One region of the Bordetella saccharivorans genome, then DNA from elsewhere that is predicted to be linked to it. Evidence: predicted binding sites of a transcription regulator. Region 1 holds the regulator's gene; the other holds the start of a gene.
What was found. Region 1 encodes LexA, which represses DNA repair genes until DNA is damaged. Its sites were predicted from a motif close to ACTGTATNNNNATACAGT; they were not measured.

Region 1 (15,822 bases):
GCGCCATGGCCTTCTCGTCGGTCAGCAACTGGGGCTCGATGGCAGCCTCCAGCGTGTCGTGTCGCGCCGGCGCGACAATGCCGTCGATCAGCTCGCGCACCGCCTTGTTGACGCCGCGGGCCGTAATGCCGTGCTCGGCATTGAACTGCATCTGCTTGGTGCGGCGCCGTTCGGTCTCGTCGATGGCGCGCTGCATCGAGGCGGTCACGGTGTCGGCATACAGGATGGCATGGCCGTTCAGGTTGCGGGCGGCGCGGCCGATGGTCTGGATGAGGCTGCGTTCCGACCGCAGGAAACCCTCTTTGTCGGCGTCCAGGATCGCCACCAGCGAGACCTCCGGGATGTCCAGCCCCTCGCGCAGCAGGTTGATGCCGACCAGCACGTCGAAGGTGCCCAGGCGCAGGTCGCGGATGATTTCGACGCGCTCGACCGTATCGATGTCGGAATGCAGGTAACGGACCCGCACGCCATGCTCGGCCAGGAAGTCGGTGAGATCCTCGGCCATGCGCTTGGTGAGGGTCGTGACCAGCACGCGCTCCTGCGCGGCGACCCGCTGCTTGATCTCGCCCAGCAGGTCGTCGACCTGGGTGCGGGCGGGCCGCACCTCGACGCGCGGGTCGACCAGGCCGGTGGGCCGCACGACCTGTTCCACCACATTGTCGGAATGTTCCTGCTCGTACGCGGCCGGGGTAGCCGAGACGAACACGCATTGGCGCATGCGGGCCTCGAACTCCTCGAGGCGCAGCGGACGGTTGTCCAGCGCCGACGGCAGCCGGAACCCATACTGCACCAGCGTTTCCTTGCGCGCCCGGTCGCCGCGGTACATGCCGCCCAGCTGGCCCATGGTGACGTGGCTCTCGTCGATGAACATCAGCGCATCGGCCGGCAGGTAGTCGATCAGGGTGGGCGGCGGCTCGCCCGGCGCGGCGCCGGACAAATGGCGCGAGTAGTTCTCGATGCCCTTGCAGAAGCCCAATTCCTGCAGCATTTCGAGGTCGAAGCGGGTGCGCTGCTCGAGACGCTGCGCCTCGACCAGCTTGCCTTCGGCGGTCAGCAGCTTCAGGCGTTCGCGCAGCTCTTCCTTGATGGTTTCTATGGCGCGCAGCACGGTGTCGCGCGGCGTCACGTAGTGCGAGCCCGGGTAGACGGTGAACCGAGGCAGTTTCTGGCGCACCCGGCCGGTCAGCGGGTCGAACAGCTCGAGCGACTCGATCTCGTCGTCGAACAGCGTCAGCCGCAGCGCCAGCTCGGGACTTTCGGCCGGGAAGATGTCGATCGTCTCGCCGCGCACCCGGAACGTGCCGCGGGTGAAATCGGCATCGTTGCGGGTGTACTGCATGGCCACCAGGCGCGCCAGGATCTCGCGCCGCGAGATGCGGTCGCCGCTGCGCAGGATCAGCACCATGGCGTGGTAGTCGCCGGGGTTGCCGATGCCGTAGATGCACGACACCGTGCCGACGATTACCGTATCGCGACGCTCGAGCAGGCTCTTGGTGGCCGACAGGCGCATCTGCTCGATGTGCTCGTTGATGGACGAGTCTTTCTCGATGAAGAGGTCGCGGGTGGGGACGTATGCCTCGGGTTGGTAGTAGTCGTAGTAGGAAACGAAATACTCGACCGCGTTCTTGGGAAAGAACTCGCGCATCTCGGCATACAACTGCGCGGCCAGGGTCTTGTTGGGGGCCAGCACCAGGGCCGGCCGACCCAGCCGGGCGATGATGTTGGCCATGGTGTAGGTCTTGCCCGAACCCGTCACCCCCAGCAGGGTCTGGTACATGAGGCCGTCCCGCATCCCCTGGGTCAGGCCTTCGATCGCGGCAGGCTGGTCGCCCGCCGGCGGATACGGCTGGTACAGGTGGAACGGGCTGTCGGGAAAATCGACGAATCCGGGAGCGGTCATGCTAGACTGTCTCAGGGTAAACCCCCCATTATCCACAGCACCGCCGGGTGCGTCCACCTATCGCTTGCGAACCTTCATGAGCTCTCTTTTCGATTCCGTCGAACTTGCGCCGCGCGACCCCATCCTGGGGTTGAATGAACAATACAACGCCGACTCCCGCCCCGGTAAGGTCAACCTGGGCGTCGGCGTGTATTACGACGACGATGGCCGCATCCCGCTGCTGGCCGCCGTCCGCAAGGCCGAGACGGCGCGCATCGAGGCGGCCGCGGCGCGCGGCTACCTGCCCATCGAGGGCATCGCCGGCTACAACAAGGGCGCCCAGACGCTGCTGCTCGGGGCCGACTCCCCCCTGGCGGCGGAAGGCCGCGTCCTGACGGCCCAGGCCCTGGGCGGCACGGGCGCCCTGAAAATCGGCGCCGATTTCCTGCGCCAGCTGCTGCCGCAGGCCAAGGTCCTGATCAGCGACCCCAGCTGGGAAAACCACCGCGCCCTGTTCGAGCGCGCCGGCTTCCCGGTGGAAACCTACGCCTACTATGATCCCGCCACGCACGGGCTGGACTTCCAGGGCATGCTGGCCTCGCTGCGGGCCGCCCCGGCCCAGAGCATCGTCGTGCTGCACGCCTGCTGCCACAATCCCACCGGCGTCGACCCCACCGCCGAGCAATGGCAGCAGATCGCCCAGGTCGTCAAGGAACGCAACCTGGTGCCGTTCCTCGACATCGCCTACCAGGGCTTCGGCGCCGGGCTCCAGGAAGACGCCGCGGTGGTGCGCCTGTTCGCCGACCTCGGGCTGACCATGCTGATCAGCTCGTCGTTCTCCAAGTCGTTCTCGCTGTACGGCGAGCGCGTCGGCGCCCTGACGGTCGTGGCTGGCAACCAGGACGAAGCCAAGCGCGTGCTCAGCCAGCTCAAGCGCGTCATCCGCACCAACTACTCCAACCCGCCCACCCACGGCGGCACGGTCGTTTCCACGGTGCTGAACACCCCCGAACTGTACGCCCTCTGGGAACAGGAACTCGCCGGCATGCGCGACCGCATCCGCCTGATGCGCCAGCAACTGGTCGACAAGATCAAGGCGGCCGGCGCCACCCAGGACTTCAGCTTCGTGCTGCAGCAGCGCGGCATGTTCTCGTATTCCGGGCTCACCGCCGCCCAGGTCGACACGCTGCGCGAAGAACACGGCATCTACGCCGTCTCGAGCGGCCGGATCTGCGTGGCGGCCCTCAACAGCCGCAATATCGACACCGTGGCCAAGGCCATCGCGGCCGTCCTCAAGCAATAGGCAGCGGCAAGCTTCGCGCCCGTCCAGGCCTCCGCAAGGAGGCCTTTTTCATGGCGGCGCGCGGGCGCCATCCGCCCGGCCGGGCGAGCAGGCACTTGCATTTTTGCCGCGGGTCGTCCAGAATCGCCGCTGTATATCCATACAGTTCGAACCGGAATACCGCCATGGCCAGCAAACTCACCGACCGCCAGCAGGAAATCCTCGACCTCATCCGGCAAACGGTCGCGCGCACCGGGTTTCCGCCCACCCGCGCCGAAATCGCCCGGGCGCTGGGCTTCCGCTCCCCCAACGCAGCCGAAGACCACCTCAAGGCGCTGGCCCGCAAGGGCGCAATCGAGCTCACCGCGGGGGCCTCGCGCGGCATCCGCCTGAAAGACCCCGCCGAGGCAACGGCCGCCACGCCCGCGGCCGCGTCCGCCATGGCGAACCTGGCCGACGCCGTCGGGCGCCTGCTGCTGCCGCTGGTGGGCCGGGTAGCGGCCGGCAGCCCCATCCTGGCGGCCGAACACGTCGAACGCGAAGTCGGGGTCGACGCCGGCCTGTTCGCCCAGGCGCCCGACTACCTCCTGAAGGTGCGCGGCATGAGCATGCGCGACGCCGGCATCCTCGAAGGCGACCTGCTGGCCGTCAAGCGGGCGGCCGAGGCCCGCAACGGCCAGATCGTGGTCGCCCGCCTGGGGGACGACGTCACCGTCAAGCGCCTGCAACGCCACAATGGCCGCATCGAATTGCTGCCCGAAAACCCCGACTTCTCTCCCATCGTGGTGGACGGCACCCAGGAATTCGCCCTGGAAGGCATCGCGGTCGGGCTCATCCGCACCCACGCCCTGCACTGATCCCCGCCCCGCACGGCGGGTGACACAAAAAAGGGTGGCCCGCGGGCCACCCTTTTCCATTGGCGCCAGCCACGCTGGGGGCGCCTGCCTGGCGATCAATGCTTGAACATCGGGTCGCCGGGGGCACCGGTTTCCGCCGGCTTGGCCACCAGGGCTTCCTTCACCGCCTCTTCCTCGGCCAGCGGTTCGGGCATGCGCTCCAGCGCCAGCTCCAGCACCTTGTCGATCCAGCGCACCGGCACGATCTCGAGGTGGTTCTTGACGTTGTCCGGGATCTCGGCCAAGTCCTTGACGTTCTCTTCGGGAATCAGCACGGTCTTGATGCCGCCCCGGTGAGCCGCCAGCAGCTTTTCCTTCAAGCCGCCGATGGGCAGGACCTCGCCGCGCAAGGTGATCTCGCCGGTCATGGCGACATCGGCCCGCACCGGAATGCGCGACAACGCCGACACCATGGCGGTGGTAATGGCGATGCCCGCCGACGGGCCGTCCTTGGGCGTGGCGCCTTCCGGCACGTGAACGTGCATGTCGTGCTTTTCGAACACGCTGTCGGCGAAACCCAGACGGCGCGCGCGCGAACGCACCACCGTGCGCGCCGCCTCGACCGATTCCTTCATGACGTCGCCCAGCGACCCGGTGCGCTGGATGGCGCCCTTGCCCGGCATGTCGGCGACTTCGATGGTGAGCAGGTCGCCGCCCACTTCGGTCCAGGCCAGTCCGGTCACCTGGCCGATCTGGTTTTCCTTCTCGGCCATCCCGAAGGTATAGCGCCGCACACCCAGGTAATCGCTGAGATTGTCGGCATCGACGTGCACCGGCGCGTGAGGCTGCTCGGGCTTGCCCTCGGCCTTGGCCTTGTCGCTTTGCGCGAGCAGTTCCTTGACGACCTTGCGGCAGATCTTGCCCACCTCGCGCTCGAGCGCGCGCACCCCTGCTTCGCGCGTGTAGTAGCGCACGATATCGCGCAGCGCGGAATCGTCGACCGTCAGTTCGGCCTCCTTCACGCCGTTGTTCTTCATCAGCTTGGGCAGCAGGTGGTCGCGGGCAATGTGAATCTTTTCGTCTTCGGTGTAGCCCGACAGGCGGATCACCTCCATGCGGTCCAGCAGCGCCGGCGGGATGTTCAGCGTGTTGCTGGTGGCCACGAACATGACATCGGAGAGATCGAAATCCACCTCGATGTAGTGATCCTGGAACGTGTGGTTCTGTTCCGGGTCAAGCACCTCGAGCAGCGCCGAGGATGGATCACCGCGGAAATCCATGCCCAGCTTGTCGATCTCGTCGAGCAGGAACAACGGGTTGCGCACGCCCACCTTGCTCATGTTCTGGAGGATCTTGCCGGGCATCGAACCGATGTAGGTGCGGCGGTGGCCACGGATCTCGGCCTCGTCGCGCACGCCGCCCAGCGCCATGCGCACGAACTTGCGGTTCGTGGCCCGCGCGATCGACTGGCCGAGCGAGGTCTTGCCCACGCCCGGAGGGCCCACCAGGCACAGGATCGGCGCCTTGACCTTGTCGACGCGCTGCTGCACGGCCAGGTATTCCAGGATGCGTTCCTTGACCTTTTCCAGGCCATAGTGATCGTCGTCGAGCACGGTCTCGGCATTGCCGATGGAGTTGTTGATCTTGCTCTTCTTCTTCCAGGGAAGATTGATGAGCGTATCGATGTAGTTGCGCACCACGGTGGCCTCGGCCGACATGGGCGACATGAGCTTCAGCTTCTTGAGCTCGGCATCGGCCTTCTTGCGCGCCTCCTTGGGCATGTGCGCGGCGATGATTTTCTTTTCGAGCTCTTCGATATCGGCGCCCTCTTCGCCTTCGCCCAGCTCTTTCTGGATGGCCTTGACCTGCTCGTTCAGGTAGTAGTCGCGCTGGCTCTTCTCCATCTGCTTCTTGACGCGGCCACGGATGCGCTTCTCGACCTGCAGAATGTCGATCTCGGTTTCGAGCTGCGTGAGCAGCCCCTCGAGGCGCTCGGACGTGCCGAGGATCTCGAGCATTTTCTGCTTTTGCTCGAGCTTGAGCGGCAAATGCGCGGCGATGGTATCGGCCAGGCGGCCGGCATCATCGATGCCCGCCAGCGAGGTGAGGATCTCGGGCGGGATCTTCTTGTTGAGTTTGACGTACTGCTCGAACTGGGCAACGATGGCGCGGCGCAGGGCCTCGGTCTCGGAGCCCTGCACGGCGTCGGGTTCGACGGGCGTCACCTGGCAGACGAAATGCGATTCGGCATCGTCGATGCTGTCGATGCGGGCACGCTGGGTGCCTTCGACCAGCACCTTGACGGTACCGTCAGGCAGCTTGAGCATTTGCAGGATGCCGGCCACGCAGCCGATCTCGTAGACGTCGTCGGGCGTGGGGTCGTCCTTGCCGGCGGATTTCTGGGCCACCAGCATGATGCTCTTGCCCGCTTCCATGGCCACTTCCAGCGCCTTGATGGAGCGCGGACGGCCCACGAACAGCGGGATGACCATATGCGGAAACACCACCACGTCGCGCAGCGGCAGCAGCGGCAGGTCGATGGGTTCGGAAGGCAGGGTCTGACTGGCAGACATAGAGGATTCCTTGGTATGACTCGGCGTATCGGGAACGGAATCGCGGGCGCGTGACCCATTTATCCGTGTCGGTTACGTCTGATATGGGAACGATAGCCGAAAAATCAAGCAGCCGGCGGCCGGATGGCGTCCAGAGGCAAAAAAACCCGTTACAAAACGGGTTTTTTGCTGTGTTTTCAAGCAGCTGCGCCGCGCACCTGGTTGCGGGCCGGCTTGTCCGGCGCGGCCGCCTCGTCGGCGTAGATGAGCAGCGGCTTGCCGTCGCTGTCGATGACGTTTTCGTCGAGCACCACCCGGCTGACGTTGCCCTGGGAAGGCAGGTCGTACATGGTGTCCAGCAGCGCCGCTTCGATGATCGAGCGCAGGCCGCGGGCCCCGGTCTTGCGCTTGAGCGCCTTGCGGGCGATGGCCTTGAGCGCGCCGGGGCGGACGTCGAGTTCGGCGCCTTCCATGGCGAACAGCTTCTGGAACTGCTTGATCAACGAGTTCTTGGGCTCGGTGAGGATCTGGACCAGCGCCGCTTCGTCGAGCTCGTCCAGGGTGGCCACCACGGGCAGGCGGCCGACCAGCTCGGGGATAAGGCCGAACTTGATGAGGTCTTCCGGCTCGACCTCGCTGAACAGCTCGCCCACGCCCCGCTCGGACTTGGCCCGCACGGACGCGGAAAAGCCGATGCCCGATTTCTCGGTGCGGTCGCGGATCACCTTCTCGAGGCCATCGAAGGCGCCGCCGACGATGAACAGGATATTGGTGGTGTCGACCTGGACGAAATCCTGGTTGGGATGCTTGCGCCCGCCCTGCGGGGGCACCGAAGCCACGGTGCCCTCGATGAGCTTGAGCAGCGCCTGCTGCACGCCCTCGCCCGACACGTCGCGGGTGATCGAGGGGTTGTCGGACTTGCGCGAGATCTTGTCGATTTCGTCGATGTAGATGATGGCGCGCTGCGCCTTCTCGACCTCGTAGTTGCAGTTCTGCAGCAACTTCTGGATGATGTTCTCGACGTCCTCGCCAACATAGCCGGCTTCGGTCAGCGTGGTGGCGTCGGCCATCACGAACGGCACGTTGAGCATGCGCGCCAGCGTCTGGGCCAGCAGCGTCTTGCCCGAACCGGTGGGGCCGATGAGCATGATGTTGCTCTTGGAGAGCTCGACCTCGTCGCCCTTGATCTCGCCGTGGCGGATGCGCTTGTAGTGGTTGTAGACGGCCACCGCCAGCATGCGCTTGGGCAGCGTCTGGCCGATGACGTATTGGTCCAGGAAGGTCTTGATTTCAGCCGGCGTGGGCAGCTCGGACCGTATGGCCGCGCGCGCGGTCGCCTGAGCTTCCTCGCGGATGATGTCGTTGCAGAGGTCGATGCATTCATCGCAGATGAACACCGACGGCCCTGCGATCAGCTTGCGGACTTCGTGCTGGCTCTTGTTGCAGAACGAGCAGTGCAGTACCTTTGCGTCGGCCGATCCCTTTTTTTCAGGCATATGTGTTTCGTATCTCTGGTGAGAACGCGCCCGCCGGAAATCGGCCGGCGCATTCAACGCTTACTCGGACGTGACGGCACCGCACAGGCCCGGGGAATTCCGTTCGACTAGCCCTCGGAACGGGATGCGAGAACCTTGTCCACCAGACCATACGATACCGCATCTTCGGCCGACATGAAGTTGTCGCGCTCGGTGTCCACGGCAATGCGTTCCACGGGCTGGCCGGTATTCTCGGCCAGGATGCGGTTCAGGCGCTCGCGCAGGTCGAGGATCTCGCGGGCCTGGATCTGGATGTCGGAAGCCTGGCCCTGGGCGCCGCCCGAAGGCTGGTGAATCATGATGCGCGAATTCGGCAGCGTGAAGCGCTTGCCCTTCTTGCCGGCCGCCAGCAGGAAAGCCCCCATGCTGGCCGCCAGCCCGGTGCACAGCGTCGACACGTCGGGCTTGACGAACTGCATGGTGTCGAAAATGGCCATCCCCGCGTACACCGACCCGCCCGGCGAGTTGATGTACAGCGAGATGTCCTTGTCGGGGTTCTCCGATTCCAGGAACAGCAATTGCGCCACGATCAGGTTGGCCGTGTTGTCGTTGACCGGGCCGACCAGGAAGATCAGGCGCTCGCGCAGCAGGCGCGAGTAGATGTCGTACGCGCGCTCGCCGCGCCCGGATTGCTCGATGACCATGGGGATATACCCCAGGCCAGTGGGCGTGACCGACGACCCGCCGTACATTGCCGCATAGAAATCGGTGAAACGCTGCATGCTTACGCCATCCCCATCAGCTGATCGAAAGGCACCTGCTCTTCGGTGACCTTGGCTTTGTCCAGCACGTGCTGCACCACGTTGTCCTCGAGCACGATGGCTTCGATTTCGGCGCGGCGCTGGCGGTCGGTCAGGTAGTAGCTGACGACCTGCGCGGGCTGCTCGTAATTTTGCGCGAACTCTTCGATGCGCGCGCGCACCTGCTCGGGCTTGGCCTGCAATTGCGCCTGCTTGACCAGCTCCGAAACCAGCAGGCCCAGGCGCACGCGGCGCTCGGACTCGGTGGCAAAGGCTTCGGCCGGAATGGGCACCGACTCGGCGTTGGGCACGCCGCGCTGCTTCAGTTCCTCGCGGGCGGCCTGGACGCGGCCCTGCACGTCGTTGTCCACCAGGGCCTTGGGCACGTCGAACTTGCCGGCCTCGACCAGGGCATCCATGACGCTGGCCTTGGTGCGGCCCTGCGTGCGCGCCTTGACTTCGCGCTCGATGTTGGTACGGATGTCGGCCTTGAGCTTTTCGACATCGCCTTCCGCCTGGCCGAGCGCCTTGGCGAAATCGCCATTGACCTCGGGCAGCACGCCTTCGGCGACTTCCTTGACCGTGATGGTGAATTCGGCGGTCTTGCCGGCGACTTCCTTGCCCTGGTAGTCATCGGGGAACTTGAGCGGGAACACTTTCGTCTCGCCCGCCTTCAGGCCCTGCGCGGCGGCTTCGAATTCGGGCAGCATGCGGCCCTGGCCCAGCACGAAGGGGAAGTTCTCGGCCTTGCCGCCCTCGAACGGCACGCCGTCGATGGTGCCGGCGAAGTCGAGCGTGACGCGGTCGCCATCCTGGGCGGCGCGATCTTCGCGGGCTTCATAGGTGGCGCGCTGCTTGCGCAGCACGTCGAGCGTCTGCTGGACTTCGGCGTCGGACACGGCGGTCTCGTAGCGGGTCACGGACAGCGCGGCCAGGTCGGGCACGGCCACTTCGGGGTAGACCTCGAAGGTGGCGGTGAAAGCCAGCGTGTCGTCGGCCACGCCCTCGGTCTTCGGTTCGAGCGTAGGCGCGCCGGCGACGCGCAGCTTGGCGCCATCGATGGCCTGCTCGAAAGCGCGGCCGACCTGGCCGTTGATCACATCGTAGCGAATGCCGGGGCCGTGGCTGCGCTCGAGCATGGCCAGCGGGGCCTTGCCCGGACGGAACCCGGGCACCTTGGCGGTACGAGCCACGCGCTTCAACTGCGCCTGGACTTCCTTTTCGACGTCGGCCACCGAAACCGCGAGGTCGACGCGGCGTTCCAGACCAGAGAGGGTTTCAACCACAGGCTGCATCAAAATTTTCCGAGAAATTGGGTGAACGAACGAATAAACAGGGCATTTTACCGGAAACTTCAACCCCTCCGCGACAGGCGGAGCCGAGCCCTGGGGAAGTCCCCAAGGCAGTCGCCGGGCCGGCTGGCAAATTGGCGGCGCCGGGCTTGCCTAGAGATGCGCACAGCGCCCGGCGACCCGGCCCCGGACCGAACCGCCCGTGCAGATTTTTTTTACATCTGCGTGCCGCGCACGACAAAACGCCCCCACCGGCGCGGGGCCGCATGGGGGCGGGAAGCGCGGACGGGCCGCGCGCGCTAGCTGGTGACCTTGATGTTCTTGGCGCTGGGGCCCTTGGGCCCCTGCCCCACATCGAACGTCACGCGCTGGTTTTCCTGCAGCGACTTGTAGCCTTCGCTGCTGATTTCCGAGTAGTGCGCGAAAAGATCCTTGCTGCCGTCATCGGGCGTGATGAAACCGTAGCCCTTTTCAGCGTTGAACCACTTGACGATACCTGTTGCCATGGATGTGTCCTTCAGATAGCGATTGCTCGCGGGGCGACAGGCAGAACGGCAAGCGCGTCGCCAGTCCAGTGTAGGTGCGGCCATCGAAAAACGTCAAATATTGCAAATTGATGCAAATTCGTCGGCATCCGGCCATAGGTCTGGCCCCATATATGGCCTGCGGGCAACAAAAAAGCCCCCGCAGGGGCTTTTCGGAGCGCCAGGCCTTACAGGACCTGGATTTTCGTTGCTTGCGGACCCTTGGGACCATTAGCCGTCACAAAGCTGACGCGTTGGTTCTCTTCGAGGGACTTGAAGCCGTTGGCCTGAATTTCGGAAAAATGCGCGAACAAATCCTTGCCGCCTCCTTCCGGAGTAATAAAGCCGTAGCCCTTTTCCGAGTTGAACCACTTAACGACGCCGGTTTCCATACTGTGTTTCCTAGAGATAATGGGCAAATGCCCGGGGTCACGAATCAATCAAGGAGGGGACAGTAGAACAATAACGCTGGCCGGCAAAGGCACTGCACTGATCGAAAATCGCAACGCTTGAGATCGTGTGCCGTCACTATCGTTAGGTTCCCCTCACAAGTCAACATAATCCTCAAAAATACGTGCCAATAATGCAACAAAGCGCAACGGCACGCGGGCAAATTTGGAACTATTCAGGCGCGGGGCGGTCCCGCGCGTGTGCGCAGCCCGCGCGCGTCAGGACTCGAGCGGCAATCCCAGCAGGTCGAGGGCGGCGTTGTAGGCATCCGCATCCGCGCACAGGAATACGGCCACGTCGCCGGGGTTGATGTTGTCGAGCACCTGGTCGACCTGCTCTTGCGCCGTGTCGATCGCGTCCACGGCCGTGACGTGGATTTCCGCGCCCGCCTCGACCTTCTCGCGCGGCACGATATCGGCGACGGCCTCCAGGTCGGAAACGCCTGCCACCACGTACGTGTCGATGCGCTCGCCGTCCAGCGTGGTCTGCAGGGCAAGGCCGCCGGGGATCGCGGCGACTTGGCGGCTGGTGATGTCCATGATCGGGTCCTTTGCATGCGCGGGGACGCGACTATACCAGCCTGGCCGGCCGCGCGCAGCGGCTGGCTGGGCCGCAGCGCGGGATACTGGTATCGTGCCGCATGGACGGCTTTCGGGAGGAACGAGCCATGCAACGCGATTTCGATCTTGTGGTCACGATACTGAGCGAGCTGCGCGATGCCGACACCGCCGCGCTGTCCGAAGCCCATATCGTGGCAGCCGTGCACGCCAGCATGCAGGATGCCCCGCCCGCGCCCTTGATTGCCCACCACCTGGACATCCTGGCCGATGCCGGGCTGATCAAGGCCGCCCTCTCGATGGACGGCAGCCCGCACGACGCGCATTGGCGCCTGACCTGGAAAGGCCACGACGCGCTCGACCAGCAGGACAGCGAGGAAGACGACGGGGACGAGGAAGACGACTGAACCGCCGGTTCAGCCCAGACGGCCGGGCGCGCGGCGCGCGAGCCGCTGGTGGCGGACGCGCCGGGCCAGCAACGTGGCCGCCGTGCCGATGACCAGGAAGAACATGAAAGACGCCACGGACAGCAGCGCGGCGAGGTCGCCCAGGCCGGCGCGCGAGGCCAGCAGGGCCACGGCCGCCAGCACCACCACGCCGGCCAGTGCCACGCCGGCAAGACTGCGCGCCACGCTGCCGCAGCGTCCCAGTGCCGCGCCGCTTGCCAGGGCCAGCGCCACCACGGCGGCCATGGCCCAGAAGATGTACTCGTAGTGCTGCACCGCGGCCATCCGGCTGGTTGGGGCCGCCCCCGTCAAAGGGAGCGGCCGGGAACTGGTGCGAAGGGCGGGACTCGAACCCGCACACCTGTTACGGCGTCAGGACCTAAACCTGGTGCGTCTACCAATTTCGCCACCTTCGCAAAGCCAAGCCCGGTATTGTAGCTTGCTTGCTAAAATCTTGCGCCATGAACTCGCGCCTCGATGCCCTGCATCCCTATCCCTTCACCAAACTGCGGGCACTGCTCGAATCGGCCGGACCCGCGCCCGCCGGGCTGGCCCCGATCGACCTGTCCATCGGCGAGCCCAAGCACGCGGCGCCGGCATGCGTGGCGCAGGCACTGCGCGACAACCTGGCGGGCCTGTCGGTGTATCCCGCCACCAAGGGCGACGCGGCGCTGCGCTCGGCCATTGCCGGGTGGCTGGCGCGCCGCTACAGCATCCCCGCTCCCGACGCCGACACGCAGGTGCTGCCCGTGCTGGGATCGCGCGAGGCGCTGTTCGCGTTCGCGCAGACCGTGGTCGATGCCGCCGCACAGCCCCTGGTCGTGTGCCCCAATCCGTTCTACCAAATCTACGAAGGCGCGGCGCTGCTGGCCGGCGCGCAGCCCTACTACGTCAATGCCGACCCGGCGCGCGACTTCGGCAGCGATTGGCGCAGCGTGCCCGACGACGCCTGGCGCCGCACCGCGCTGGTGTTCGTGTGCTCGCCCGGCAATCCGGCCGGCAACGTCATGCCGCTGGAGGACTGGCGCGCGCTGTTCGAACTGTCGGACCGCCACGGCTTCGCCATTGCATCCGACGAATGCTATTCCGAGATCTATTTCGACGAGGGCGATCCGCCCCTGGGCGCGCTGCAGGCGGCGCGCCGCCTGGGCCGCGACGGCTACAAGAACCTGGTAGTGTTCTCGAGCCTGTCCAAGCGCTCCAACGTGCCGGGGCTGCGTTCCGGATTCGTGGCGGGCGATGCCGCGCTGCTGGCGCGCTTCCTGCTGTACCGTACCTATCACGGCAGCGCCATGAGCCCGATCGTCTCCGCCGCCAGCGTGGCCGCCTGGAACGACGAGGCCCATGTCCGCGACAACCGCGCGCAGTATCGCGACAAGTTCGCCGCCGTCGTGCCGCTGCTGCAGCCCGCGCTGGGCGTCCGGTTGCCGCAGGCCTCGTTCTACCTGTGGGCGGCCGTGCCCGGCTCGGACACGGCATTCGCCCGCGACTTGTATGCCCGCACCGGCGTGACCGTGCTGCCGGGCAGTTTCCTGGCGCGCGAGGCGCACGGCGCCAACCCCGGCCAGGGCCGCATCCGCATCGCGCTGGTGGCACCCCTGGCGCAATGCGTCGAAGCCGCCGGCCGCATTGCCCAATTTGCCAGCACTACGCTTTGATCAACTTTTTCACTGACTGAGCCGCTATGACTCTCGACCTGCAAACCACTATTGAAAACGCCTGGGAAAACCGGGGCAACCTGTCGCCAGTCGACGCCAGCGCGGAAGTGCGCGAGGCGGTCGAGCAAACCATCGCCGCGCTCGACCTGGGCCGCCTGCGCGTGGCCGAGAAGACCGAGGCCGGCTGGATCGTGCACCAGTGGGTGAAGAAGGCCGTGCTGCTGTCGTTCCGGCTGCAGGACAACGCCGTCATGGGCCAGGCGCCCCTGCAGTTCTACGACAAGGTGCCGCTCAAGTTCTCGGAATACGGCGATGCCGCGTTCAAACACGGCGGCTACCGCGTCGTGCCGCCGGCCGTGGCGCGCCGCGGCGCCTTCATCGCGCGCAACGTCGTGCTGATGCCCTCCTACGTGAACATCGGCGCCTACGTCGACGAAGGCACCATGGTCGACACCTGGGCCACCGTGGGTTCGTGCGCCCAGATCGGCAAGAACGTGCACCTCTCGGGCGGCGTCGGCATCGGCGGCGTGCTCGAGCCGCTGCAGGCCAACCCGACCATCATCGAGGACAACTGCTTCATCGGCGCGCGCTCCGAAGTCGTGGAAGGCGTGGTCGTCGAAGAGAACTCGGTGCTGGCCATGGGCGTGTACCTGTCGCAGAGCACCAAGATCTACGATCGCGCCACCGGCAAGATCACCTACGGCCGCGTGCCCTCGGGTTCGGTGGTGGTACCCGGCTCGCTGCCCGCCGAGGACGGCTCGCACAGCCTCGCCTGCGCCGTCATCGTCAAGCGCGTGGATGCGCAGACTCGCGCCAAGACCAGCATCAACGACCTGCTGAGGGCCTGATGAGCGCCGACAGTGCCGTACTTTCGCTGGTGCGCGAGCTGATCGCCCGCCCCTCGGTGACGCCCGACGACGTCGATTGCCAGATGCTGCTGGCGCAGCGCCTGGAGCAGATCGGCTTCCGCTGCGAGACCATCGCGCGCGGCGGCGTCACCAACCTGTGGGCGCGGCGCGGCAAGTCCGCCCCGCTGGTCGTGTTCGCCGGCCATACCGACGTGGTCCCCCCCGGCCCGCGCGACAAATGGGACAGCGACCCGTTCGTTCCGACGGAGCGCGACGGCTACCTGTACGGCCGCGGCGCGGCCGACATGAAGAGCTCGATCGCCGCCTTCGTGGTGGCGGCCGAGCGATTCGTGGCGGCCCATCCGCAGCACGAAGGTTCCATCGCCCTGCTGATCACTTCCGACGAGGAAGGGCCGGCGGTCGACGGCACCGTGATCGTCTGCGACGAACTCAAGGCGCGCGGCGAGCAACTGGACTATTGCATCGTCGGCGAGCCCACCTCGGGCGACACGCTGGGCGATACCTGCAAGAACGGCCGGCGCGGCTCGCTGTCGGGCCGGCTCACCGTCAAGGGCATCCAGGGCCACGTGGCCTATCCGCACCTGGCGCGCAATCCGGTGCACCAGTTGGCGCCGGCGCTGGCCGAGATCGCGGCCACCGAATGGGACCGCGGCAATGAGTACTTCCCGCCGACCACCTTCCAGGTGTCCAACCTGCGCGCTGGCACCGGCGCCACCAATGTGGTGCCCGGCGAGGCGGTGGTGCTGTTCAACTTCCGGTTCTCCACCGCCAGCACGCCCGACAGCCTGAAAGCGCGGGTGCACGCGATGCTCGACAAGCATGGGCTGGAATACGACCTGGACTGGGAACTGGGCGGCGAGCCTTTCCTGACCCCGCGCGGCCCGCTGACCGACGCGCTGGTCGAGGCGATCCGCGCCGAGACCGGCGTCGCGGCCGAGTTGTCGACCACTGGCGGCACCTCGGATGGGCGCTTCATCGCCAAGATCTGCCCGCAGGTGATCGAGTTCGGCCCCTGCAACGCCACCATCCACAAGGTCAACGAGCGCATCGAGCTGGCTTCGCTGGAGCCGCTCGCGCACATCTACCGGCGCACGCTGGAAAACCTGCTGCTGCCCCGCTGAGCCAAGGCCTGTATGCCCTCTTCCGACCGACAAGACCTGCGCACACTGCGCGACCTGATCCGCTATGGCGTCTCGCGCCTG
Region 2 (15,822 bases), 210 kb from region 1:
GGCATTTATTTCCCCTGGCTGCTGGTGCTGGGCCTGGTCACGCTGGGCGTGGCCTGGGCCGTGCGCCGCGTACTGGCGCGCGCGGGCTTCTACCGGCTGGTGTGGCACCCGGCGCTGTTCGATGCCGCGCTGTTCGTCGTACTGCTGTACGGCGTGTACCTGATTTCCCCTTACGTATTCAAGACAGCATCATGAAAATCCTCAACGCGCTGCGCCGCCCCGTGGTGGGCAAGTTTCTCGTGACGGCATTGACCGTCGCCGCGGCCGTCTATGCGGGCTGGCAATTGTGGAATCACTACGAAGTCGAGCCCTGGACGCGCGACGGCCGGGTCAAGGCCTATGTGGTGCAGGTGGCGCCCGACGTGTCGGGCCTGGTGACCGCCGTGCCGGTGCGCGACAACCAGGACGTCAAGGCGGGCGATGTCCTGTTCGAGATCGACCGCGCCCGCTTCCAGCTCGCCTACGACCAGGCGCAGGCCGCGGTGCGCGCGCAACAAGTGGCGCGCGACCAGGCGGCGCGCGATGCGCGGCGCAACCGCTCGCTCGGCAAGCTGGTGGCGGCCGAAGTCCTGGAACAGAGCCAGGCCCGCCTGCAGCAAACCGAGGCGGCCCTGGCCGAAGCCCAGGTGCAGCGCGCCACCGCCAAGCTCAACCTGGAACGCAGCCGGGTGGTCGCGCCGACCGACGGGCGTGTCACCAACCTGGACCTGCGCGTGGGCGCATACGCCACCGCCGCGCATCCGGTCATGGCGCTGGTGGACGCCGGCTCGTTCTATGTGGAAGGCTATTTCGAGGAAACCAAGCTGGTGCATATCCATGAGGGCGACGCGGCCACCGTCACGCTGATGGGCGAATCGCGGCAGATCCGCGGCCACGTGGACAGCATCGCGCTGGGCATCGCCGACCGCGACCGCAGCACCGGCGCCAATCTGCTGCCCAACGTCAACCCCACTTTCAACTGGGTCCGGCTGGCGCAGCGCATCCCGGTGCGCGTGCAGATCGACCAGGTGCCCCAGGGCGTGCGGCTGGTGGCGGGCCAGACCGCGACCGTGGAGGTCGACGCATCATGATCGCCCGTCCGCTCACCGCCCTGGCGCTGGCCCTGGCGCTGGCCGGCTGCGCCGCGGTCGGCCCCGATTACCACCTGCCCGCCAGCGCGGCGGCCCAGCGTCCGGCGGCATCGGCCGGCTTCCAGCAGGCCCGCGAGACGGCGTTCCGGCAGGACAGCGTGCCCGGCACCTGGTGGCGCCTTTACCAGGACCCCACACTGGACGCCCTGATCCAGCAGGCGCTGCAGGCCAACACCGACCTGCGCATCGCCGCGGCCAACCTGCGGCGGGCCCAGGCCGTCACCCAGGAAGCGCGCGGCCAGCAACAGCCCACGCTGGGTATCGACGCCTCGCCCGCTTTCGGCCATGCCTCCGGCGTCCAGGCCGGCGCCCCCGATACCCGTCCGATGGACCGCTGGTCTTATTCCAGCGGCATCAGCATCGCCTACCAGGTCGACTTGTTCGGCCAGATCCGCCGCGCCGTCGAGGCCGCGGCCGGCGACGAACAGGCCGCGCAGGCTGCCTACGATGCCGCGCGCGTCACCGTGGCCGCCGAAACGGCGCGCGCCTACGCCGATATCTGCGCGGCCGGCATGCAACTGGCTTCGGCGCGCCGGTCCGTGCAAGTGCAGCGCGACTCGCTGGATGCCGTGCAGCGCCTGCAACAGGCGGGCCGCGGCACGGCGCTGGATGTCTCGCGCGCGCGCAGCCAGCTCGAGCAACTGCAGGCGGAACTGCCGCCTTTCCAGGCCAGCCAGCGCACCGCGCTGTACCGCCTGGCCGCCCTGACCGGCCGCGCGCCCGCCGAGATGCCGGCCGCGCTGCTGCAATGCGCGCGCCCGCCGCGCCTGGACCAGCCGATTCCGGTGGGCGACGGCGCGGCGCTGCTGCGGCGCCGCCCCGATATCCGCCAGGCCGAACGCACCCTGGCCGCCGCCACGGCGCGCATCGGCGTGGCCACGGCCGCGCTGTACCCCAGCATCACCCTCGGGGTGTCGGGCGGCTCGGCCGGCCCTGCCACCATGCTGGGCGAGCGCGGCACATTCAGCTGGAGCGTCGGCCCGCTGATCTCCTGGACGCTGCCCAATACCGGCGTGGCACAGGCCCGCATCGCCCAGGCCCGCGCCAGCGCCGGCGCCGCGCTGGCGCGCTTCGACGCGGCGGTGCTGGGCGCCTTGCGCGAAACCGAGAGCGCGCTGGTGATCTATGCGCGCCAGCTCGACCGCGACGCCGCGCTGCGGGCCGCGCGCGACCAGAGCGCGCTGGCCGCTCGCCAGGCTGAACAACTGTTCCGGGCCGGCAAGACCGACTACCTGACCGTGCTGGACGCCCAGCGCACGCTGGCCGCCAACGAAAGCGCGCTGGCCGCCTCGCAGGCCGCGCTCAGCGACGACCAGATCGCCCTGTTCCTGGCATTGGGCGGCGGCTGGCAGGATGCGCCGGCCGGGAGTGGGGCAGCGGCCGGCAGCCACGGATAGGCGACTGGAAGCCGGCGCCGCGCTGCGGTGTCAGACACCCCTGGCAACGCTTGCGAGTATTTGCGCCATCTACGCAGGGGGTGTCTGACACCTGGGCAACCGGCATCGGGTTGCGGTGTCAGGCACCATCGGCTTGTTGTGTCAAACACCCCTTGCGACGCTTGGGCCTATCCGCGCCGCTTGCGCAGGGTGTCTGACACCTGGGCGACATCCGGGCACCCCGGCCGACCCGCGTTCAATGCAGCGTCGATCCTTCGGGCGGTTTCTGGTTCAGCCCCAGCGCGGCTTCCCAACTGCGCAGCGGCACGCAGGTCTGCAGGCGCTCGATGGCCCGCTGCACCAGGGCGGGATGCAGCTCGTGGCCCACCCTGCTCGCCACGTCGATGGTGGAATCGCCATGCAGGGCATCGAGCCGCGCCTGGGCGGCCTGGGCATGCGCCACCGCCATGACCTGGTCGTCGGCGCCATGCAGCAGGTGGATGGTGGTGTACTGCGGCGCGCTCTTGGGCAATTGGGCATAGCGGCCGGAAAACGCCAGCACCCGGCCCGCCAGCCCGTCGTGGGCCTGCACGGCTTCCAGCGCCATGATGGCGCCCTGCGAAAAGCCCGCCAGGGCGGTATCGGACTGCAGCAGGCCGAGGCGGGCCTGGGCGGCGCGGATATAGTCGACCAGCGCCGGCAGGGCGCGGGCCACGCGCTCGCCGCGGTTGTCCTCGTTTATGCCGCGCACCGAAAACCATTGCCGTCCGACGGCCCCGCCGTCGTAGGGCTCGAAGCCCGCCGGCGCGAGAATGGCGGCCGCCGGGAAAGCGGCGCCCAACTCCCGCGCGAGCGGCAGCAAGTGTTGCGGCGTGCCGCCCACGCCATGCAGCAGGATGAACAACTGCTGGACGGCAGTGCCGGGGGCGGGCAGGAATTCGAGTTCGGCAGGATCGGCCATGGGGTTCCGGGGGCGCGCGCTGGCGCGCGCCGCAAAGTTTCATTGTAGAGGCCGCCCCGGGCAGTCCCAAGCCTGGTCCGCGCAGCGCCAGAAATACTGTATATTTGTACAGTAAACCAGGCCCATCCTATGTTGTCTCCCGAACGCATCCACCCCGCTCTGTGGCGCGCCACGCAACTGGCGCGCGGGGCCAGTTGCGGCGTGCCGACCGGCCACGCCGCGCTGTCGGCGCAGCTGCCCGGCAGCGGCTGGCCGCCAGGCGCCCTGGTCGAATTGCTGGCCCCGCACCCCGGCATCGGTGAAATCCGCCTGCTGCAGCCCGCCCTGGCGCAGCGGGGCGGCCGCCCCATCGCCCTGGTGCAGCCTCCGCACGTGCCGCACCTGGCCTGCTGGCAGGCCTGGGGGCTGGACCCGCGCCACTTGCTGTGGGTCGCCCCCGAGCGCCCCGCCGATGCCCTGTGGGCGGCCGAACAGATCCTCAAGCACGGCAGTTGCGGCGCCCTGCTGTGCTGGCTACCACGCGCCCGCGCCGAGTCGCTGCGCCGCCTGCACCTGGCCGTCCAGGGCAGCGATACGCTGTGCTTCGCCTTCCGTCCCGCCACGGCGGCGCAACAGGCTTCGCCCGCCCCGCTGCGCCTGGCGCTGGCGCCCGCGCCGGGCGGCCTGTCGGTGCACATTCTCAAGCGGCGCGGCCCCGCCTGCCCCGAACCGCTGGCCATCGTCTTCGAACCCGGCACCGCGCCGGCCGCCGTTCCTCATCATGCGCCTCTGGATCGCCGTCTTCCTGCGCTGCCTGCCGCTGGACGCCGCACGCCCGCAATGGCCTCCTGACGCGGCATTCGCCGTGATGGACCAGGAACGCCTCGCGGCCTTGACGCCGGCGGCGGCCACGGCCGGCCTGCAGCCCGGCATGCGGCGCGCCGGCGCGGCCGCCATTGCGCCACACGTGTCCCTGCTGGCGCGCGACCCGGCCGCCGAAACGCGGCTCCTGCACGAGACCGCCCTGGCCTTGCTGCAATACACCCCGGAAGTCGCCCTGGCCGGCGCCGATGCGGTGCTGCTGCAGGTCGGCGCCAGCCTGGCATATTTTGGCGGCCCGCGGGCGCTACACCGGCGCATTGCCGCCACGCTGCGCGCCATGGGCCTGCACGCCCGCCTGGGCATGGCGCCCACCGCCCAGGGCGCCTGGCTGCTGGCCCGCCAGCCGGAACGCGGCAGGCCGCGCCGCGCATTGCAACTCGCCACCCTGGCGCGCCGGCTCGACGCCTTGCCGTGCGAACTGCTGCCCTGCGCCCTGCCGCGCCAGGACTGGCTCCACGACATCGGCTGCCGCACCCTGGGAGCGCTGCGCCGCCTGCCGCGCGCCGGCCTGCAGCGCCGCTGCGGCACCGAGCTGCCGCAGGCCCTTGACGCCGCCTATGGCGTGGCGCCCGAATGCCACGCCTGGATCCAGGCGCCCGCCCGGTTCCGGCAACGCCTGGAACTGCCCGACTACATCGAGCACGCCGACGCGGTGCTGGCTTCGGCGCGGCGCCTGCTCGAACAATTGTGCGGCTGGCTGGCCGCCCTGCGGCGGGCGGTGCGGCACGTTACGCTGGTCCTCGAGCACGAACGCGGCCGGCGCATGCGCGCGCCCACGATGCTGCACCTGCAGCTGGCCGAGCCCGCCTGGCAGCCGTCGCACCTGCTCAGCCTGCTGCGCGAAAAGCTGGGCCGCCTGCAGCTCGAGGCGCCGGTCATCGCGCTGGTGCTGCGGGTAAGCGAAACCGTGGAGCAGCCGGCCGCCAGCACCTGCCTGTTTCCCGAACCGGGCGGCACGCCCGCCGAACACGCCCGCCTGCTGGACCTGCTCAGCGCCCGCCTGGGCCGCGCCCGCGTGCTGCATGCCCGGCCGCTGGCCGACCACCGGCCCGAAGCCGCCAACCGCTGGCAGGCCGCGCAAGACGGCCCCGGCGCCGCGGCCACGCTGCCCGGGCCGCTGGACCGCCCTTTCTGGCTGCTGGATCCGCCCGTGCCCCTGCAAGTGGCGCAGCACCGGCCGGTCTATGCCGGCCAGCCCCTGCGCCTGGTGCGCGGCCCGGAACGCATCGAAAGCGGCTGGTGGGACGCGGCCCTGACGGTGCGCGACTACTTCGTGGCCGAGGACGCCGCCGCGGCCCGCTACTGGATCTACCGCGAGCGCGATACCGAACACGCCCGCTGGTTCCTGCACGGGCGCTATGCCTAGGGCCTGCCCACGCTGAAAGGAGCCTCGCATGGACCTGCCCTCATCCGCCCTGCTGCCCGGCTACGCCGAGCTGCAATGCCTGACCAACTTCTCGTTCCTGCAAGGCGCCTCGCACCCCGGGGAACTGGTCGAGCAGGCCGCGCGGCTGGGCTATGCCGCCCTGGCCATCACCGACGAATGCTCGCTGGCCGGCGTGGTGCGCGCCCTGGTGGAAGCCGAAAAACACCGCCTGCCGCTGATCATCGGCAGCACCCTGGCGCTGCGGGCCGATCCTGCCGCGCCGGCCTTGCAGCTCGTGCTGCTGGCGCAAACCCGCACCGGCTACGGCAACTTGTCCGAACTCATCACCCTGGGCCGCTCGCGCGCGCCCAAGGGCGAATACCGGCTCGCGCCCGGCGATATCGCCGCGCCCGGCGCGGCCCACGCGCATTTGCGCAGCATGCCCGAATGCCTGGCCATACTGTCCCCGCCGCATGGCGTGGATGCGGACTTGCTGGCCGAGCAGGCGCGCTGGCTGGCGCGCACCTTCCCGGGCCGTGCCTGGGTCGGCCTGACCCTGCTGCACCAGGCCCGCGACGACCTGCACAAGGCAGCGGTGCAGCAGGCGGCGCAGGCCGCCGGCCTGCCGGTGGTGGCGCTGGGCCGGGTGCAGATGCACTTGCGCTCGCGCAAGCCGCTGCACGACACGCTGGCCGCCATTCGCAGCAAGCGGACCGTCGCGCAATGCGGCTACGACCTGCTGCCCAATGCCGAGCAGCACCTGCGCACCCGCATGCGCCTGGCCGCGCTGTATCCGCCCGAGACCCTGGCCCAGACCCTCGCCATCGCAGAACGCTGCACGTTCTCGCTGCGCGAACTGAAATACGAATATCCCGACGAGATCGTGCCCGCCGGCGAAACGCCGACCAGCCACCTGCGCCGCGCCGTGCTGGCCGGCGCGCGCGACCGCTTCCCCGACGGCATACCCGCCTGGGTGGCCGGGCTGATCGAAAAAGAACTGGCCCTGATCGCCGAACTGGAATACGAGCCCTACTTCCTCACCGTCCACGACATCGTGCGGGAAGCGCGCCGCCGCGACATCCTGTGCCAGGGGCGCGGCTCGGCGGCCAATTCGGTGGTGTGCTATTGCCTGGGCATCACCGCCGTCCACCCGCACCAGAGCCAGACCCTGTTCGAGCGCTTCATCAGCAAGGAGCGCAACGAGCCGCCCGACATCGACGTCGATTTCGAACACCAGCGCCGCGAAGAAGTCATCCAGTACATCTATGAAAAATACGGCCGCGACCGCGCCGCCCTGACCGCCGTGGTCATCTCGTACCGGCCGCGCAGCGTGCTGCGCGACACCGGCCGCGCGCTCGGCGTGGACCCGGGCATCATCGACGCGGTGGCCCGCGCGCACCAATGGTGGGACGGCAAGCAGGCGCTGCTGCGCACCCTGGGCTCCTGCGGCCTCGACCCGCAGTCGCCGGTGGCGCGCCACTGGGCCATCCTGGCCGAGACGCTGATGGGCTTCCCGCGGCACTTGTCGCAGCATCCGGGCGGCTTCGTGATCTCGCGCGGCAACCTGGCGCGGCTGGTGCCCATCGAGAACGCCGCCATGCCCGAGCGCAGCGTCGTGCAATGGGACAAGGACGACCTGGACGCCCTGGGCCTGCTCAAGGTCGACATCCTGGCGCTGGGCATGCTGTCGGTGCTGCACCGCGCGCTGGATTTCGTCGGCCGGCGGCGCGGCCGGCCGCTGGCGCTGCACGAGATTCCCGCCGACGACGAAGCCACCTACGACATGATCTGCGAGGCCGATACCATCGGCGTGTTCCAGATCGAATCGCGCGCGCAGATGAGCATGCTGCCGCGCCTGAAGCCGCGTAAATATTACGACCTGGTGGTGCAGGTGGCCATCGTGCGGCCCGGCCCGATCCAGGGCGGCATGGTGCATCCGTATCTGCGGCGACGCAATGGCGAACCCGCAACCTATCCCAGCAAGGAAGTGGAAGGCGTGCTATCGCGCACGCTGGGCGTACCCATCTTCCAGGAACAGGTCATGCAGATCGCCGTGGTAGCTGCCGGCTTCACACCGGGAGAGGCCGACGCGCTGCGGCGCTCGATGGCGTCCTGGAAGCGTAAAGGCGACGTCGACCGGTTCAACAAAAAATTGGTCGAAGGTCTGCTGAAAAACCAGTACAGCCCCGCATTCGCCGAGGCCATCATCCGCCAGATCGAGGGTTTCGGCGAATACGGGTTTCCCGAAAGCCATGCCGCCAGCTTCGCGCTGCTGGCCTACGCCAGCGCCTGGCTCAAATGCCACGAGCCCGAAGCCTTCCTGGCGGCGCTGCTCAATTCCCAGCCCATGGGCTTCTACGCGCCAGCCCAGCTGGTGCAGGACGCGCGCCGCCACGGCGTGACGGTGCTGCCGGCCGATGCCGTCATCAGCGGCTGGGAAGCGTCGCTGGAAGTCCTGCCCGCCGCCGGCGCGGCCGCCGAGGCGCCGCGTCCGGCCGTACGGCTGGGCCTGAACCAGGTGCAAGGGCTGTCGGAAGACGCCGCGCGGCGCATCGAACGGGCGCGCCAAGCACGGCCGTTCGCCGATACCCGCGACCTGGGCCGCCGCGCCGCGCTCAGCCGGCACGAGCTCGACGCCCTGGCCGCCGCCGACGCGCTGCGCAGCCTGGCCGGCCACCGCCGGCTGGCCAGCTGGCAGGCCAGCGCCAGTGTCGCCAGCCGCGACCTGCTGCGCGATGCCGATATCGTGGAGACCGACACGCCCGCCCTGCCCGCGCCCACCGAAGGGCAATCGATTTCCGCCGACTACCGCAGCCTGCGGCTGACCCTGCGGCGCCATCCCCTGGCGCTGCTGCGTCCGCGCCTGCAGGCGCTGCGCTTCCAGACCGCGGAAACGCTCAGATCCTATCCGCACCGCCGCCTGGCGCGGGCCTGCGGCCTGGTCACGGTGCGCCAGCGCCCGCAGACCGCCAAGGGAGTGATCTTCGTCACCCTGGAAGACGAGACCGGGCCGGTCAACGTGGTGGTGCGCACCGAGCTCATCGAGCGCCAGCGCCGCGAACTGCTGGGCGCCACGCTGCTGGGCGTGTACGGCACCTGGCAAAGCGTCGAGGGCGTGAGCCACCTGGTGGCGCAGCGCCTGGTGGACTTATCCGAGCTGCTGGGCGGCCTGGAAGCGCGCAGCCGCAATTTCCATTGAGGCGGCCCGCCGGGCCAGGCCCGCACGGCGCTACGGCTTGAACGGCGCCGCGTCGATCGGCAGCTCCAGCCCCGACATCTGCGCGGTCAGCAAGGCAGCGCTGCCGCAGGCCAACGTGAACCCCAGCGCGCCCTGGCCGATGTTCAGCCACAGGTTGTCGGCCGCCCGGCTGGCGCCGATCAGGGGCTTGCCGGTCGGCGTGGCCGGCCGCTGTCCGGCCCAGGGCACGGCCTGGCTCAGGTCCAGCTGCGGGAAGGCCTCGCCGACCTGGCGCTTGAGCAGCGCGATGCGGGCCGGCTCGATGTCCGCATCCGGGCTGCCGATATCCACCATGGCCGCGATGCGCAGCACCCGTCCCAGGCGGGCATAGACGATGCGCCGCTCGTAATCGGTCACGCTGATGGCCGGCGCGGCCTGGTCGTCCGCCGCCAGGGGCACGCTCAGGCTGTAGCCCTTCAGGGGATACAGCGGCACGTCCTGGCCCAGCGGCTTGAGCAGCGCGCGGCTGCCCGTGCCGGCGGCGATCACCACCGCGTCGGCGCCGATGTCGCCGGCCGCGGTCTCGACCGCGACGATCCTGCGGCCCTCGCGGCGCAAGGCCCGCACCGGGCTGGCCATGCGGCATTCGACATTGCCCAGCGCCTTCAGGCGCCGGAACAGCGCCTCGGTGAATTGCCGGCAATCGCCCGCCTCTTCGCTGGGCGTATAGACGGCGCCGGCCAGGCTGCTGCCCAGGCCGGCCAGGGCCGGCTCCAGCGCCACCGTCTCCGCGGCATCGAGCACGCGCTGCTCGGCGCCCAGCGCCGCCTGGTAATCCACCAGCTTGCGGGCCTTCGCCAGCAATTCGGGGCTGCGATAGGCGATCAGCTTGCCGTTGCGCACATGGCCGAAATCCAGCGGCTCCTGTTCGAGCAGTCCGTGCATGACGTCTCGGCTCAAGTACGACAACGCCTGCAACTGCGCCGTGGAAGCGCGCGCCACCGAGGCCCGGCACGCCAGCGCGAAGCGCAGGCACCACAGCCACTGGTGCGGGTCCAGACGCGGACGGAAGCGCAGCGGCGAATCGGCGCGCAGCAGCCAGCCCGGCACACTGGGCAACACCCCGGGACCGGCCAGCGGCGCCACATAGCTATAGCTGAGCTGCCCGCCATTGGCATAACTGGACACCGTGGCCGGACGCGCCCGGCTGTCGACCAGCACTACCTCGTGGCCCTGCCGGGCCAGGAAATACGCCGACGTCACACCCACGACGCCGGCCCCGATAACGCAAACCCTCATGGAAAACCCTGATAAAAAGACTCCGGACCATTCTGTAACAGTGCTGCCCCCGTGGCAAATTCCAAACTCGCGGGTGGGCATAACCTAAGGTTCGGGGTAAGAGGTCGACACCCCGGAGTGTGTCCGTGGATGCTGATGGCGTCGTTGCGGGTGGGCGGGGCCAGGGATGGATTGGGTTCTTGCGTTTGGGCGTCGCGCCCGCAGAAAGGACGACAACTTTGCAGGCCCATTCGTTGCTGGCGCCGGGCGCACGCTGGCGGAGCCCAGCAGGCACGAATTCAGCCTGGCTCAGGCTGCCCGATGCAGCCGCACGATGGCGGCCTGGGTGGGTTCGCGCACCAGGTCGGCCAGGCTGTGGCGGTTCAGGCTGTCATAGAAGCCCTGCAGGCTGTCCGCCAGCACGCCGGACAGCCTGCAGGAGCCGTTCAGCGCGCACGGCGGTTCGGCGCAGTTGATCAGCGGGCCCTGGTGTTCCAGCGCGCGCACCAGGTCGCCTACCGGATACTCGGCCGCCGGGCGCGCCAGCCGCAGGCCGCCGCCCTTGCCGCGGGTGGTCGACACCCACCCCTGCGTCGCCAGGAAATGCACCACCTTGGCCATGTGATGGCGCGACACGCCGAAGCGCGCGGCGATCTCGGGGATCGTTGCGGGCATGTCGCGGCCATCGCTTTGCGTCAGGTACATCATGACGCGCAGGCCGAAATCGGTGTACCGGGTCAGCTGCATGCGGCCAGACTATACCGTCTATGCGCCCGGCCCGCCCGTGCCGAACACTTCGGCATGGATGCGCTCGGGCGCTACGCCCAGCCGCGCCAGCGCCTCGCACTGGGCGCTCATGAAGGGCAGCGGGCCACACAGGTAGTAATCGGCGTCGGGCAGCACCGCCACGTCGCGGATCGCCTGCAGGTCAATGCGGCCCACATAGTCGTAGTCGCGTCCCGGCTCGTCGCCGGCGCCCACGGTCTCGTAGTAGACGATCTTGCGCACGTTGGGCCGGGCGGCCGCCGTGTCATTGATATGCTGCTTCATCGCATGCACCGAGCCGTCGCGGCAGGCATGCACGAAACGGATCTGCCGGCCATCGTCGCGCGAGACCAGGTGGTTCAGCATCGACACCATGGGCGTCAGGCCCACGCCGCCGCTCAGCAGCACGACCGGCGCGGGGCGGCTGGTCTGCAACACAAAATCGCCCTGCGGCGGCGCCACGTCCAGCACGTCGCCCTCATTGACGCAGCCATGCAGGACATTCGAGACGCTGCCGGCCGGCGCGCCGCCGGCCCCGCCCTCGCGCTTGACCGAGATGCGCAGGCGCCCCTGGCCGGGCGCATCGGACAGGCTGTACTGGCGCGGCTGCATCATCCCCAGCTCGGGCACGTAGACGCGCAGCGAAATGTACTGCCCCGGCAGGTATTCGGGCACCGGCCCGCCGTCGGCCGGCGCCAGGTAGAACGAGGTGATCTCGGCGCTCTCCGGTACCTTGCGCTCGACCCGGAAGGCGCGCCAGCCGGTCCAGCCGCCGGGTTTCGCGGCCGACTGGGCATACAGGCGGCTTTCCTCGGCGATCAGCAAGTCGGCCAGTTGCCCATAGGCGGCGGCCCAGGCGGCGACCAGCTCATCGGTGGCCGCCTCGCCCAGCACCTCGCTGATCGACGCCAGCAAATGCTTGCCGACGATGGCGTAGTGTTCCGCCCGTATGCCCAGGCTGACATGCTTATGCACGATGCGCTCGACCACCGGCATCAGCACCGATGGATCGTCGATGTGCTCGGCGTACGCGGCCACCGCCGCCGCCAGCGCCTGTTGCTGCTGCCCGCCCTGCTGGTGTCCCTGGTTGAAGACCTGCTTGAGTTCCGGGTTGTGGCGGAACATGCGGGCGTAGAAATGGCGGGTCAATGCCTCGCCATGGGTTTTCAGGACGGGCGCGGTGCCCTTGACCAGCGCGCGGACTTCCTGGCTCAACATGAATACGGCTCCTTCGACAACGGTTGCGGCTAAAACATGTATTTATAATACATCTTTAAACGCCGCCTCGCTGCCACCATTCAGCCAGGCCGCTGATCAGGCGTTTGCGCGCCATGCTGCCGGGCGGTTAAAACAACAGTTTCGCCGTACTCACCACAAAGGTTTTCACCATGAGCAGCATCCCGCTCAAGACCCGCCTGTCCGACGCCGTCAAGGACGCCATGCGCGCCCGCGACTCGCAGCGCCTGTCCACCCTGCGCTTCCTGGTCGCCGCGGTCAAGCAGAAGGAAGTCGACGAGCGCCGTGAACTGAGCGACGCCGACGTCACAGCCATCATCGAGAAACAGGTCAAGCAGCGGCGCGAATCCATCGCCGCCTTCGAGCAGGCCGGCCGGCTGGAAACCGCCGCCCAGGAAACCGCCGAACTGGACGTGCTGCGCGAGTTCCTGCCACAAGCCGCCTCGCCGGAAGAAATCAGCGCCGCCATCGACGCCGCGCTGTCCGAAGTGGCCGCCCAGGGGGTCAACGGCGCGTCCGCCATGGGCAAGGTCATGGCCATCCTGAAACCGGCCCTGGCTGGCAAGGCCGACATGGCGGCCGTCTCGCAGCAGGTCAAGCAACGCCTGGCGTAGCGGCCGGCGACACGCCGAACAGGTCCAGGTCGGCCTGCCGCGCCTGCGCGGCGCCGTCGCTGAAATTGCTCATTCCCACCCCCGCCAGCCGATAGCGCGTACTGGCCGGCAGGTCGACGCGCCCGCGCAACTGGCGGGCCACCTCGGCCAGCATCTCGGCCGACTCCGGGGCGCGCGCCAGCGTCAGCGTGCGGGTCAGAATGCGGAAGCGGTCGGTCTTGAGCTTGAGCACCACGGTGCGGCCGATGGCGCCCTTCTTCAAGCCCTGCTCCCATACCTTCACGGCCAGGCGCTGCAGCGGCTCGTCCAGCGCCTCCAGCGGCAAGTCGGTGAGAAACGTGGTTTCGGCCGAAATCTGCTGCAGCGGCGCGTCGGTCTGCACCGCGCGCTCGTCGATGCCCTGCGACAACTCGTGCAGGCGCACCCCGTAGCGGCCGAAATGTTGCTCCAACTCGGCCGCGCCATACCGCCCCAGGTCGCCCACCGTGCGCACGCCCAGCGCTTCCAGGCGGGCCTGCATGACCTTGCCCACGCCCGGCACCTTGCGCACCGGCAACGGCTGCAGGAATGCCAGCACCTGCGCGGGCTTGATGACGAACAGCCCATCCGGCTTGTTCCAGTCCGACGCAATCTTGGCCAGGAACTTGTTGGGCGCCACGCCGGCCGAGGCGGTCAGGCGGGTTTCCTGCAGGATCTCGCGGCGAATGGCGCGGGCGACCTCGGTGGCCGACGCCAGGCCCAGCTTGTTGACCGTGACATCCAGGTAGGCTTCGTCCAGCGACAGGGGCTCGATCAGGTCGGTATGGCGCGCGAATATGCCGCGCACCTGGCGCGACACCTCGCGGTAGCGGGTGAAATCGGGCGGCACGTACACCGCGTCCGGACAGAGGCGCTGCGCGCGCGCCACCGACATGGCCGAATGCACGCCGAAACGCCGCGCCTCGTACGAGGCCGCGCACACCACCGAGCGCGGCCCCTCCCAGGCCACCACCACCGGCAGCCCGCGCAAGGCGGGATTGTCGCGCTGCTCGACCGACGCGTAGAAGGCGTCCATGTCGATGTGCACGATCTTGCGCGGGGACGAAAGCATGGTTGGCGAAACGGCAAAGCGGAAAAGAGAATATTATGGCGCGCTTGTCGCGCTTTCATCTCTACCGCACGCCTTCATGACCACGCCCGCCTCCCCCGACTACTTCGGCCTGACCATTCCCCTGATGAGCCTCATGGGGCTGATCCCCGACAGCGTCGGCCCCGACACCGCCCGCACGCGGCTGCCCTGGCGCGCCGACCTGACCAACAGCCGCGGCGACATCCACGGCGGCACCCTGATGAGCGTGCTGGACTTCACCCTCAGCGCGGCGGCGCGCGGCGCCGATGCCAGCCTGGGGATGGCCACTATCGACATGACCACCAGCTTCCTGTCGCCGGGCACCACCGACCTGGTCATCGAAGCCCGCTGCCTGCGGCGCGGCGCCTCCATCGCGTTCTGCGAAGGCGAGATCCGCGGCGCCGACGGCCAGCTCGTCGCCAAGGCCTCGGCCACTTTCAAGGTCATCAAGCGCCGCCCCGGCGGCGACTGAAGCGGTCCCGCGCCGTAGGTCCTTCCGATTTAACCGGGCATCCGTCATCGGCCCCGTTCACCACGCCAGCCTCCGCCCTTCAACGACATAACGAAGGACACTTGCGGCCTGAGGCGTCTTCAGCCTCGCCATGTTCATCGCCACGCCGCGCGGCAGGGCCATCCGCCGGCGGGTCAACGCGGCTGCGGCAGCGTCCAGGCTTCCTCGGACGGCCGCGGGTCGCCCGGCATGTACGACACGCACGACGGCACTCCATAAATGATGGCTTCGCGCATGGCGCGCACCGCGTCGCTGTTCCAGATGCCGCGGCCCCACATCGTGATGTCCACTTTCGACTGCCGCTCGTTCAGCGCCGCGATGCGCACGCGCGCCACGTCGGCGCCGGTAAAGGGCGCCACCACCCGCAGCGAGGCGCCGCCGCCGGCCTGGTCGAGCCCGCCCACCACCTGGTAGGCTCCCGAACCGCGCAGGCAGCGCTCGGCCTGCGCGTTGGCGGCCCGATAGGCTTCGCGGTAATCCGACTGGGCAGTGAAGGAATCCGTGGGCGAGTTCCCGCCGGCGGAAATCCCGCTGGAGCATCCCGCCAGGCCTACGGCGCAAGCCGCCGCCGCAACTGCAATTCTGATCATGTTGACTCCCGTGATATGGCTGCGATTATCCCGCAATCGGGCATCGCCCTGCCAGCCGCGCCACGCGGCGTCCCGGTTCGACGCCGCCAACGGCCTGTGGCATGATCGGCGCATACTGCCGGGCCTGCCCGGCGCAGGAGATCCGCCTTGCCCAATGCCACGTTCCCCGCCCGCCGGCCGCCGCGCCTCTATCCGCTGAAGGACTTCTTCCGCAACCCCGAGCGCGGCTTTTTCCGCCTGTCCGACGACGGCAAGACCCTCGGCTTCATGCAGCCCGTGGCGCTGGACGAACACCCGCCGCGCATGAACATCCATGTGCAGGCCTTGCAGGACGGCCGCCCGGTCGGCGCGCCGCGCCGCCTCACCGGCGAAACCGCGCGCGACATCAGCAATTTCTTCTGGAAGGGCGACGATACCGTGCTCTACCAGAAGGACTTCGGCGGCGACGAGAACTTCCACGTGCTGGCCGTCAACGCCCGCACCGGCACGGCGCACGACCTGACGCCCTATCCCGGCGTGCGCGCCGGCATCGAGGACGACCTGCCCGACGACCCCGACCACGTCCTCATCAGCCACAACCAGCGCGACTCGCAGGTGTTCGACGTCTACCGCGTCAACGTGCGCACCGGCGCGGCGGTGCTGGTGGCGCAGAATCCGGGCAATGTGGTGGGCTGGCAGACCGACCACGCCGGCAAGGTGCGCGCCGCCCTCACCAGCGACGGGCTGGACACCACCCTGCTCTACCGCGACGACGAAGGCGCGCCGTTCCGGCCGCTCATCACCACCGACTACCGCACCACGGTCAGCCCGGCGTTCTTCACCTTCGACGACCGCAAATTCTATGCGCT

Region 2: a site for LexA is predicted at 3,563-3,580, ahead of imuA (translesion DNA synthesis-associated protein ImuA). Genes of this name have one in related genera too.

Annotation. Positions count from the first base shown of each region.
Region 1 is NZ_BAAFZO010000001.1:4,759,426-4,775,247, forward strand. Features, by position in the region: gene uvrB (excinuclease ABC subunit UvrB) at 1-1,900, opposite strand, end outside; gene ACKTT0_RS22790 (amino acid aminotransferase) at 1,977-3,182, shown strand; gene lexA (transcriptional repressor LexA) at 3,347-4,018, shown strand; gene lon (endopeptidase La) at 4,114-6,570, opposite strand; gene clpX (ATP-dependent Clp protease ATP-binding subunit ClpX) at 6,747-8,045, opposite strand; gene clpP (ATP-dependent Clp endopeptidase proteolytic subunit ClpP) at 8,153-8,806, opposite strand; gene tig (trigger factor) at 8,809-10,119, opposite strand; gene ACKTT0_RS22820 (cold-shock protein) at 10,416-10,622, opposite strand; gene ACKTT0_RS22825 (cold-shock protein) at 10,829-11,032, opposite strand; gene ACKTT0_RS22830 (hypothetical protein) at 11,309-11,629, opposite strand; gene ACKTT0_RS22835 (DUF2513 domain-containing protein) at 11,758-12,054, shown strand; gene ACKTT0_RS22840 (hypothetical protein) at 12,064-12,369, opposite strand; tRNA gene ACKTT0_RS22845 (tRNA-Leu) at 12,423-12,509, opposite strand; gene dapC (succinyldiaminopimelate transaminase) at 12,555-13,751, shown strand; gene dapD (2,3,4,5-tetrahydropyridine-2,6-dicarboxylate N-succinyltransferase) at 13,778-14,599, shown strand; gene dapE (succinyl-diaminopimelate desuccinylase) at 14,599-15,741, shown strand; gene prmB (50S ribosomal protein L3 N(5)-glutamine methyltransferase) at 15,754-15,822, shown strand, end outside.
Region 2 is NZ_BAAFZO010000001.1:4,550,796-4,566,617, forward strand. Features, by position in the region: gene ACKTT0_RS21800 (DUF1656 domain-containing protein) at 1-195, shown strand, start outside; gene ACKTT0_RS21805 (efflux RND transporter periplasmic adaptor subunit) at 192-1,070, shown strand; gene ACKTT0_RS21810 (efflux transporter outer membrane subunit) at 1,067-2,527, shown strand; gene ypfH (esterase) at 2,763-3,467, opposite strand; gene imuA (translesion DNA synthesis-associated protein ImuA) at 3,597-4,298, shown strand; gene ACKTT0_RS21825 (Y-family DNA polymerase) at 4,228-5,694, shown strand; gene ACKTT0_RS21830 (error-prone DNA polymerase) at 5,723-8,893, shown strand; gene ACKTT0_RS21835 (D-amino acid dehydrogenase) at 8,924-10,171, opposite strand; gene ACKTT0_RS21840 (Rrf2 family transcriptional regulator) at 10,460-10,897, opposite strand; gene hmpA (NO-inducible flavohemoprotein) at 10,916-12,133, opposite strand; gene ACKTT0_RS21850 (GatB/YqeY domain-containing protein) at 12,304-12,765, shown strand; gene dinB (DNA polymerase IV) at 12,746-13,855, opposite strand; gene ACKTT0_RS21860 (PaaI family thioesterase) at 13,932-14,345, shown strand; gene ACKTT0_RS21865 (BPTD_2524 family lipoprotein) at 14,519-14,974, opposite strand; gene ACKTT0_RS21870 (S9 family peptidase) at 15,122-15,822, shown strand, end outside.